DNA from 3 places in the Brachybacterium hainanense genome. Region 1 is predicted to be linked to each of the others. Evidence: predicted binding sites of a transcription regulator. Region 1 holds the regulator's gene; each other region holds the start of a gene.

Region 1 (3,255 bases):
CATTCCTGCGGGGCGGTGACCCAGTCGATGAGCTCCTCGATGCGACCCGAGAGCGTCGGCTCGACGTCGGCGTAGGAGCGGACGGTCGCGAGGATCCGCTGCCAGCCCTCGGCGATGTCGATCTGGCTCGCGCGGGGCCAGCCGAGGGCGGCGAGGGATCCGACCTTGATATCGGTGCCCTTGGGCACATGCGGCCAGGCCTCGAGGCCGACCCGGGCGGGCTTGACCGCCTGCCACACGTCGACGTACGGATGTCCCAGGATCAGGACGTTCCCCTGCGCTCCGCGCATGCGCATGACCTGCTGGGCGATGCGGGTCTCCTTGGAGCCGGGCACGAGATGGTCCACGAGGATCCCCAGCCGTCGGCGCGGGCCGGGAGCGAAGTCGGCGACCCGCTCCGCGAGGTTGTCGGCGCCGTCGAGCATCTCGACGACCACGCCCTCGATCCGCAGGTCGTGTCCCCAGACCTTCTGCACGAGCTCGGCATCGTGCTTGCCCTCCACCCAGATCCGGGAGGCGCGGGCCGTGCGGGCCCGGGCGCCCTCGACGTACACGGAGCCGCTCGCCGAGCGCTGCGGCGCCCGTTGCGCGGCCGGCGCGGGGCGGACCAGGCGGACCGGTTTCCCGTCGATCATGAAACCCGGTCCCAGCGGGAAGCTGCGGACGATCCCGCGGCGGTCCTCCAGCTCGACGCAGATCTCGCCGGCGATCTTCTCGAGGCGGGTGACGGCGCCGGTGAAGCCGGTCCCGGCCTCCTCGACGACGAGCCCGCGCGCCACGGGCACGTCACGGGCGACGGGGCGGCGCCGATGGTGGGCCGCGGTGGTGCCCAGCACATCGGAGCCATAGCGATCGGGGAAGGAGCTCGGTGACACGCCGCCACGGTACCCCGGTGGCGAACGCCTCTCTCGCAGGCCCGCCCGGAACGCGTAGCATTGGCACTCTGGGCCCTCGGGTGCCAGCATCGGGAGACGCAGACACGCAGACAGCAGAGACACCGCAGAGACAGGGACGGGAGGTGCCGGAGATGGATCCGCGCAAGCTGCAGATCCTCGGCGCGATCGTCGAGGACTTCGTCGCCACGCGCGAGCCGGTCGGCTCCAAGTCGCTGCTGGACCGTCACGACCTGGGCGTCTCCGCGGCCACGGTGCGCAACGACATGTCGGTCCTCGAGGAGGAGGGGCTGATCACCCAGCCCCACACCTCGGCCGGGCGCGTGCCCACCGACAAGGGCTACCGCGCCTTCGTCGACCACGTCGCGACCATCAAGCCGCTCTCCACCGGGGAGAGGCGCGCCATCAGCACCTTCCTCGAGGACGCCGGGGACGTCGACGAGCTGCTCTTCCGCACCGTGCGGCTGCTCTCCCAGCTGACCCACCAGGTCGCCATGGTCCAGTATCCGGCGCCGCAGCAGGCCCGGGTGCGGCACATCGAGCTGGTCAAGGTCGCGGACTCCCTCCTGCTGGTCGTGCTCATCACCGAGTCCGGCCGCGTGGACCAGCGCACCATCGCGCTGTCCCAGCCCCGTGAGGCGGCGTTCTACGCGGGCCTGCGCGACGGCCTGCTGCGCGCCGTGAGCGGACGCGAGGTGACCGACGTGGACCGGAGCCTGGACCAGCTCGTGGCCGCGAGCCCCGCCCCCGACCAGGACAGCGTGCGCGAGGTGACGGACATGGTCGCCGCGCTCGCGGCCTCCCGCACCGAGGATCGGATCGTGCTGGCCGGCACGGGGAACCTGGCCCGCTCCGCCGCCGACTTCTCCCGCGACATGGAGCCCCTGCTCGATCTGCTCGAGGAGCAGCTCGTGCTGCTGCGGCTGCTCTCGGAGATGAGTGCGGAGCCCGGAGCCGTCGAGGTGCGCATCGGCCAGGAGATCCGCAACCGCTCGCTGACCCAAGCCGCCCTCGTCGGCGCAGGGTATCGTCCCGGATCGCATCTGGCGATCCTCGGCCCCACCCGCATGGACTACGTCACCGGCATCTCCACGGTGCAGGCGCTCGCCCGCTACATCAACCGCTTCCTGGAGTGACGGGACTCTTCGCCCGCCCGCTGCGACTCCGCCCCCATCCACTATCTGAGGAATCCCCTTCGTGAACGAGGACTACTACGAGCTGCTCGGCGTCTCCAAGGACGCCTCGACCGACCAGATCAAGAAGGCCTACCAGAAGGCGGCCCGCTCGCTGCATCCGGACGTGAACCCGGACCCGGAGGCGGCGGAGAAGTACAAGAAGGTCTCCCAGGCCTACGAGACGCTCAAGAACCCCGACAAGCGCCGGCAGTACGACATGGGCGGCGGGCCGGGGATGGGCGGCTTCCCCGGCGGCGGGGCCGGCTTCGACTTCTCCGACATCTTCGACATGTTCGCAGGGGCCTCCGGCATGCGCGGCCGTGGCCAGGGCCCGGTCCCGCGCCAGCGCCGCGGCGGCGACATCCTGCGCCGGACGACGATCGACCTGCGCGATGTGGTCTTCGGCACCGAGCAGAAGATCACCTTCCGCACCGCCGTGCTCTGCCAGACCTGCCACGGCTCCTGCGCGGCGGAGGGGACGAGCCCCATTCGATGCACCCAGTGCAACGGCTCGGGCCACGTGCAGCGGGTCGCGCAGTCGCTGCTGGGCCAGATGGTGACGATGGCGCCGTGCCCCACCTGCGAGGGCCATGGCGACATCATCGAGCATCCGTGCACGGCCTGCGCCGGACACGGCCGCATCCAGGACGAGCGGACCCTCACCGTGAAGATCCCCGCCGGCGTCGAGCACGGCACGCGCATCCAGCTGCGCGGCGAGGGCGAGGTCGGCGAGGCCGGCGGCCCCTCCGGCGACCTCCTCGTCGAGCTCTCCGTCGCCGAGCACGACGTCTTCCACCGCGAGGGCGACGACCTCGTGGCCCAGGTGAGCGTGCCGATGACCTCCGCCGCCCTCGGCGCCACCGTTCCCCTGGAGACCTTCGACGGCGTGCAGGAGCTGCGGATCCGCCCGGGCAGCCAGCCCGGCGAGGAGATCACCCTCAAGGGCCTCGGCGTGTCCCCGCTGCGCCGCGAGCGGCGCGGCGACATCCGTATCGAGCTCGACGTCATGGTCCCCACGGGCCTCACCGAGGAGCAGACCGAGCTGCTGGAGCGGTTCTCCGCCCTCCGCGGCGAGGAGACCCCCCGCACCGGCGGACGCCGCCACGGCGGCATGTTCGACAAGATCCGCGAGCGGTTCCGGGACCTCTGAGATGCCCGCGACGCCGTCCGCCTTCCTCGTCCTGGAT
Region 2 (3,255 bases), on a different contig from region 1:
CCATCAGATCGCGAAGCAGCTCGGGGCGACCAGCGCACGCATCCCGATCCCCCTCTTCGTCGACGACCCGGGGCTCGCTCGGGCGCTGCTGCGGGAGGAGAGGGTCGCCACCACCATGGCCCTCGCGGCCCGCGCCGACATCGCCCTCGTCGGCGTCGCCGGGATCCATGCACCTGCGGACGGCGACGTCCTGGCCGAGTACCTCACCCCGGAGATCTCCGCCGCGATCAGCCGGGGCGCCGCGGTCGGGCACATCCTCGACCACCACTTCGACGCGGAAGGCCGCCACGTCCGCACCCCGCTCTCGGAGCGGACGCTCGCACTCTCCCTCGAGGAGCTGCGCCGGATCCCGACGGTGGTCGGCGTCGCCTGCGGCCCCGAGAAGGAGGAGGCGATCATCGCGGCCGTCCGCGGCGGGATCCTCGACGCCCTGGTGACCGACGAGGCGACCGCGGAGGGGATCCTCGACCGGCTCGAGGGAACGACCCGGACCGATCGCGCGCTCGGCACGCACAGATCAGGACGTGTCCGGCCTGTCTGATGCCCGTTCGCCACGGCCCGGGACCGGCGGCTGAGCGCACCGGGCCGTGCCATCGTCCCGTCGCCGGACAGCTCACCGGAGCACGGGGGCGAGATATCCGCCCTCGGGATCGAGCAGCCCGGAGAGCAGCCGGCCCGGGCGCCACAGCTGCGCCGATTCCCGGATGTCGTCGTGCCCGAGCCAGATGTCCAGGTCCCGCAGCTGGTCGAGGACCGCGGCCCCGTGGAGGAGCACGCGGCCGCGGACAGGGTCCATGCCCCGGGCGGCGATGCCTGCCGCGGCGTCGCCCGCCGCGGAGTCCACGTGGTCGCCGTCCTCGCTCACCCGCGCCTCGCACATCAGCCGGGCGAGGTCGATCTCGACCGGTCCGCGCACGGCGAACTCGAAGTCCAGCAGGGCGACGACCTCGTCGTCCCAGAGCGCGTTCATCAACGCGAGGTCGCCGTGGGCCACGACCTGCGCGGCGTCCGGGGCCGCCCGGAAGTACTCGCCGATGATCCTGCGGAGCCGGGAGCGCCGCCCTTCGGGCAGGTCCAGCGCGCCCTCGGCCCGCCCCGCCGCCGCCAGGGCGTCCTCGAGCGTCTCCGGGACGTATCCCCCGTGCGACTCCACGTGCGCCTGCAGCGCGGGCGTCGCCCGATGCGCGGCCCGGGCCCGCTCCCACAGCTGCTGGACGGCCTGTCTCTGCTGCGAGGACGTCAGCGCCCGCCACACGTCCTGCAGGTTCCGGCCCCGGACCTCTCGAGTCACGATCCAGCCGTGCCCCTCGACGGTGCCCGCGCCGAGGATCTCGGGGTGCCCGACCTCCCGCGGCAGGGCGCGGACGAGCGCCACCTCGCGGGCCATGTCGCCGGGGTCGTGCGCGATCCGCACCGCGATGCCCTCGCCCACCCAGGTCGCATGGGAGTACCCGTTCGCGCGCCGCATCCGTGCGAGGTCGGCGCCGTGACGGGCGGCGACCTCGGCCGCCAGGCGCCGGACCAGCGCGACACGGGACGGGTCGCGGCGGCGGTCGAGCGGGTGGACGGTCGCATCGGGCTCCGAGCTCATCCGGTCACCCTCTCACGGGCTCCGCCGCGCGGCCCTCGCGGCGTTCGCCGCCGGCGAACGAACTCTGGCACTCTCATGGGGAGAGTGCTAATTTTCTGCTCAGCGGGGGCAGGACGAGCCCCGCACCCCCGAAAGCCGCGGCCACCCGAGGTGGCCCTCAGGAAGGAGAAGCGATGGCACCCTACGATCCGCTCCGGGACCTGGAGCGCTTCACCCACTCGATCCTCGACCCGGGCCGTCGAGGCCTGCGTCAGATCCCGATGGATCTGTACCGCACCCAGGAGGGATACGTCCTGAGCGCGGATCTGCCCGGGATCGACCCCGAGTCCGTCGACGTCGACGTCGACGGGCAGCTGCTCACCATCCGGGCCGAGAGGACGATCGCCCCGGAGGAGAACGCGCAGTGGATCACGCGCGAGCGCACGGGAGGTACCTTCCTGCGCCAGCTGAGCCTCGGACAGGGGCTCGACACCGACGGCATCGCCGCGAGCTACCGCAACGGCGTGCTCACGGTGACGATCCCCGTCAGCGAGAAGGCGAAGCCTCGCAAGATCGAGGTCCGCACCGCCGATGATCCCCAGCAGATCGAGGCGAGCTCGAGCTGAGCAGTCCGCCGCGGGAGGGGCGACGCCGAGCCCCTCCCGCGGCGAGCCCGCGCCGTCGCGAGCCGGGGGCCTTCCACGGCGCCGGGCCCGCGCGCACCGGCGAGGTCACCTCTGCGCCGAGCGCCCCGGGATCGCCGCGTACTCGGACCAGCCTCCGGGATACAGGCGTCCCCGACCGAGACCGATGTGCTCCAGGGTCAGCAGAGTGTGGCACGCGGTGACCCCCGAGCCGCAGGAGGAGATGACCTCCGCACCGTCCTCGACACCCGCTCGCCGGAACGTCTCCCGCAGCGTCGCGGCCGACAGCAGCCGGCCCTCGGCGTCGAGGTTCCGACGACAGGGGATGTTGACGGCGCCCGGGATGTGCCCCGGCAGCGGATCGCTGGGTACCTGCAGGCTCCCGTCGAAGCGGTCGGGGTTGCGGGCATCCAGGACGAGGCCCGGCCAGGCGTCGACCTCATCGGCGTCCGCGAGCAGCTCCGCCGGCCACGGGATCACCGGGCGCTCCTGCGGCGCGAGCCGCACGAGGTCGGTCCCGAGATCCCCGGACCATGCGGCGAGCCCTCCGTCGAGCAGAGCGGCGCTCCCTCCGATGGCCCGCAGCATCCACACCAGGCGCGCCGCGATGACGCCGCCGGCATCGTCGTAGGCGACGACGGCGGTGTCCTCTCCGATGCCGAGACCGCCCAGGCCGCGCGCGAACACGGCGGGATCGGGCAACGGGTTGAGCCCCGCCGGTCCGGCGTCGCCGGACAGCCACCGGTCCAGGTCCACGAAGACCGCCCCGGGGATGTGCCCGCTCCGGTACGCCGCCTCCCCGGACGTCCCGTCCAGGTACCAGCGCACATCGGCGAGGACGACCTCGTCCCGATGCGCCTGCAGCCAGGCGTCGTCGACGAACGGGCGCATCACCCCTGGCCGCTTTCGCTGTGCATCCATCGCTCGAGCCTAGAGGGTCGTCCACATGTCGAGAGCCGAGTCTCGCATGACGGAACAGCCTGCGGACAGCTCCGCCGCCGGGGCCCCGTCAGCCCTCCAGGGTCTGCGCCCCTGTGACGA
Region 3 (3,255 bases), on a different contig from region 1:
GCCGATCGGCAGGCCCTTGACCTTCTCCGCGACGACGCCGCCCTCGAGGCCGGCGTTGACGGCGATCTGCTTGAGAGGAGCCTCGATGGCGACCTTGACGATGTTCGCGCCGGTCGCCTCGTCGCCCTCGAGCGAGAGGGAGCCGAAGGTGTCCGCACCGGCCTGGAGCAGAGCCACGCCGCCGCCGGCGACGATGCCCTCCTCGACGGCCGCCTTGGCGTTGCGCACGGCGTCCTCGATGCGGTGCTTGCGCTCCTTGAGCTCGACCTCGGTCGCGGCGCCGGCCTTGATGACGGCCACGCCGCCGGCCAGCTTCGCCAGACGCTCCTGGAGCTTCTCGCGGTCGTAGTCCGAGTCGGAGTTCTCGATCTCCGCGCGGATCTGCTTGACGCGACCGGCGATGCGCTCGGCGTCGCCGGAGCCCTCGACGATGGTGGTCTCGTCCTTGGTGACGACGACCTTGCGCGCCTGGCCCAGCAGCTCGAGGCCCGCGGTCTCGAGCTTGAGGCCGACCTCCTCGGAGATGACCTGACCGCCGGTGAGGATCGCCATGTCCTCGAGCATCGCCTTGCGACGGTCGCCGAAGCCGGGGGCCTTGACGGCCACGGACTTGAAGGAGCCCTTGAGCTTGTTGACGACGAGGACCGCGAGGGCCTCGCCCTCGACGTCCTCGGCGATGATCGCGAGCGGCTTGCCGGCCTGGATGACCTTCTCCAGCAGCGGCAGCAGATCCTTGACCGAGGAGATCTTGGAGTTCATCAGGAGGATGTACGGGTCCTCGAGGACCGCCTCCTGGCGCTCCGCATCCGTCACGAAGTACGGCGAGGTGAAGCCCTTGTCGAAACGCATGCCCTCGGTGAGCTCCAGCTCGAGGCCCATGGTGTTGGACTCCTCGACCGTGATCACGCCCTCCTTGCCGACCTTGTCGAGCGCCTCGGCGATGAGCTCGCCGATCGCCGGGTCGGCCGCGGAGATGGCGGCGGTGTTCGCGATCTGCTCCTTGGTCTCGATCTCCTTGGCCTGCGCGAGCAGGGTCTCGGAGACCGCGGCCACGGCCTTGTCGATGCCGCGCTTGAGCGCGATCGGGTTGGCGCCGGCGGCGACGTTGCGCAGGCCCTCCTTGACCAGGGCCTGGGCCAGCACGGTGGCGGTGGTGGTGCCGTCGCCCGCGATGTCGTCGGTCTTCTTGGCGACCTCCTTGACGAGCTCCGCACCGATCTTCTCGTACGGGTCGTCGAGCTCGATCTCCTTGGCGATGGACACGCCGTCGTTGGTGATCGTGGGGGCGCCCCAGGACTTCTCGAGGACGACGTTGCGGCCCTTGGGGCCGAGGGTGACCTTGACGGCGTCGGCGAGCTGGTTCATACCCCGCTCGAGGCCGCGACGGGCCTCCTCGTCGTAAGCGATGAGCTTGGCCATTGTGGAATCTCTCCCGTGTCTGTGGTGTCCACCCGGCCCAGTGCCCGCGACGGACGGCGACCCGCGCGCCGTTCCTGTCACGACGCGCCGGACTCCTCACGGGGCCGGAATGCTCAGCCGTCGGGTCGCTGCGCCAGGACGCCGGGGCGCCTGTCACTCGCGACCGACGAGTGCCAGATCATCATAAGCACTCGGGGCCTGTGAGTGCTAACCCCCGGTGAGAATTGCGCCCGGGGCGGACGGCGCGCGCCCGGGACAACAGCGCGCCCCGGCTCGGAAGCCGGGGCGCGCATCGGCTCCGGGCCCGCCGGGGCCCGGGAGGGGTCAGCAGCTCATCCGTCCTCGCCGGAGCCGGGCTCCGTCACGGCGACGAAGGTGATGGCGTTGTCGTACTCGTCGCTCTGGCGGGCCTCGCCCGCGCCGACCTCCTGCGCGAGCGCCTGCGCGGTCGCGGCATCGGCCTCGTCGCGGTAGAAGACGACGGCCTCCTCCTGCTGGCTGTCCGCGGTCGCCACATCGACGGAGGTCCATCCCGCGCCCTCGAGGGTGTCGCGCCAGGCGCCGGCCATGCCGTTGATGCCGCCGGCGTTGATGACCACGACGGGGCGCGCGCGATCGGGTTCGGCGGCGGGCTCCTCCGCGGCGCTCGAGCTCTCCTCCGCCGGCGGGGTCGTCTCCGTGGCCGCGGCGGTCGTGGTGGGCGCATCGGCCCGATCGCCGCCGCCGTCCCTGCCCATGCCGACGATCGAGAACAGCAGCACCAGCAGCACGAGGAAGGCTGCGGCGATGACGATCAGATAGACGAGGTTCTGCCGCCAGAACGGGTGCTCGGCGCGATGCGCCCCGTAGAGGGACGCCGTCGCCGCCTCCCGGTCGAACTCGTCCGGTGGGTAGGGGTACTCGGAATCAGCCACGGCCCCATTAAACCCGCTGCACCTGTTCGCGGCGATGAGCACACGCCCCCGGAGAGCATCCGGGAGACGAAGCTCGCCTCGGGCCGGGGCCCGCGGGAGGGCTCAGGCGGCGTGCGCAGGGCCCGGCAGGCCGGGCCGCTCCTCGCGGTCACGGGTCCGCAGGGAGCGCAGCCGGTTCACGAGCGCGGGCGCCTCGGCGAGCGCCGCGGGGTCCGAGAGCAGGGCGTTGAGCCGGACGAAGTACGCGGTCGGCGTCATGCCGAGCTCCTCCCGGATGCGCCGCTCCTTCGCCCCCACGTACCGGTAGGTGCGGGCCTCGAGGGCGAGGATCCGCCGATCGCGCTCGCTCAGCCGCGCAGGGCCCCGGGCGGGGGGCTCGGCGTCGACGTGCGGGGCGGTGGAGGCGGACATGGCTCCAGCGTAGGCGCGCACTCGCGCTCGCCTGCGGCGACGCGCCGGTGAGGCTCTCCGTGGGAGACTTGCGCCATGCCTCTCCCTCTCGCGCAGACGATCGCGGCCGACTGGGCCGAAGCCCTCTCCCCCGTCGAGGAGCGGATCCACGGGATCGGAGACTTCCTGCGCGCCGAGGCCGCAGCCGGCCGGGGCTACCTGCCCGCAGGGGCGAACGTGCTGCGCGCCTTCACCCGGCCGATGTCCGAGGTGCGCGTGCTCATCGTCGGACAGGATCCGTACCCGACGCCCGGGCATGCGATCGGGCTGTCCTTCGCGACCTCGGCCGATGTCCGCCCGCTGCCGCGCAGCCTCGCCAACATCTACCAGGAGATGCAGGCGGACCTGGGGATCGCCCCCGCGGCGCACGGCGATCTGAGCCGCTGGCAGGACCAGGGCGTGCTGCTGCTGAACAGGGTGCTCACGGTGCAGCCGGGGCAGGCCGGATCGCATCGGCGGCGGGGCTGGGAGG

Evidence for each region. Region 1 encodes HrcA, which represses chaperone genes, less so after heat shock. Its sites were predicted from a motif close to TTNGCACTCGNNNNNNNCGAGTGCNAA; they were not measured.
Region 2: a site for HrcA is predicted at 1,656-1,682, ahead of ACFFF6_RS07140 (Hsp20/alpha crystallin family protein). Genes of this name have one in related genera too.
Region 3: a site for HrcA is predicted at 1,604-1,630, ahead of groL (chaperonin GroEL). Genes of this name have one in related genera too.

The regions. Positions count from the first base shown of each region.
Region 1 covers NZ_JBHLSV010000010.1:1,149-4,403, forward strand. Annotated here, with positions in the region: gene ACFFF6_RS09525 (DUF3097 domain-containing protein) at 1-875, opposite strand, end outside; gene hrcA (heat-inducible transcriptional repressor HrcA) at 1,028-2,029, shown strand; gene dnaJ (molecular chaperone DnaJ) at 2,091-3,218, shown strand; gene ACFFF6_RS09540 (16S rRNA (uracil(1498)-N(3))-methyltransferase) at 3,220-3,255, shown strand, end outside.
Region 2 covers NZ_JBHLSV010000006.1:102,909-106,163, reverse strand. Annotated here, with positions in the region: gene ACFFF6_RS07150 (sugar-binding transcriptional regulator) at 1-541, shown strand, start outside; gene ACFFF6_RS07145 (phosphotransferase family protein) at 614-1,591, opposite strand; gene ACFFF6_RS07140 (Hsp20/alpha crystallin family protein) at 1,765-2,196, shown strand; gene ACFFF6_RS07135 (sulfurtransferase) at 2,302-3,135, opposite strand; gene ACFFF6_RS07130 (flavin reductase family protein) at 3,224-3,255, opposite strand, start outside.
Region 3 covers NZ_JBHLSV010000019.1:67,209-70,463, reverse strand. Annotated here, with positions in the region: gene groL (chaperonin GroEL) at 1-1,419, opposite strand, end outside; gene ACFFF6_RS14405 (LytR C-terminal domain-containing protein) at 1,752-2,333, opposite strand; gene ACFFF6_RS14400 (DUF3263 domain-containing protein) at 2,436-2,744, opposite strand; gene ACFFF6_RS14395 (uracil-DNA glycosylase) at 2,820-3,255, shown strand, end outside.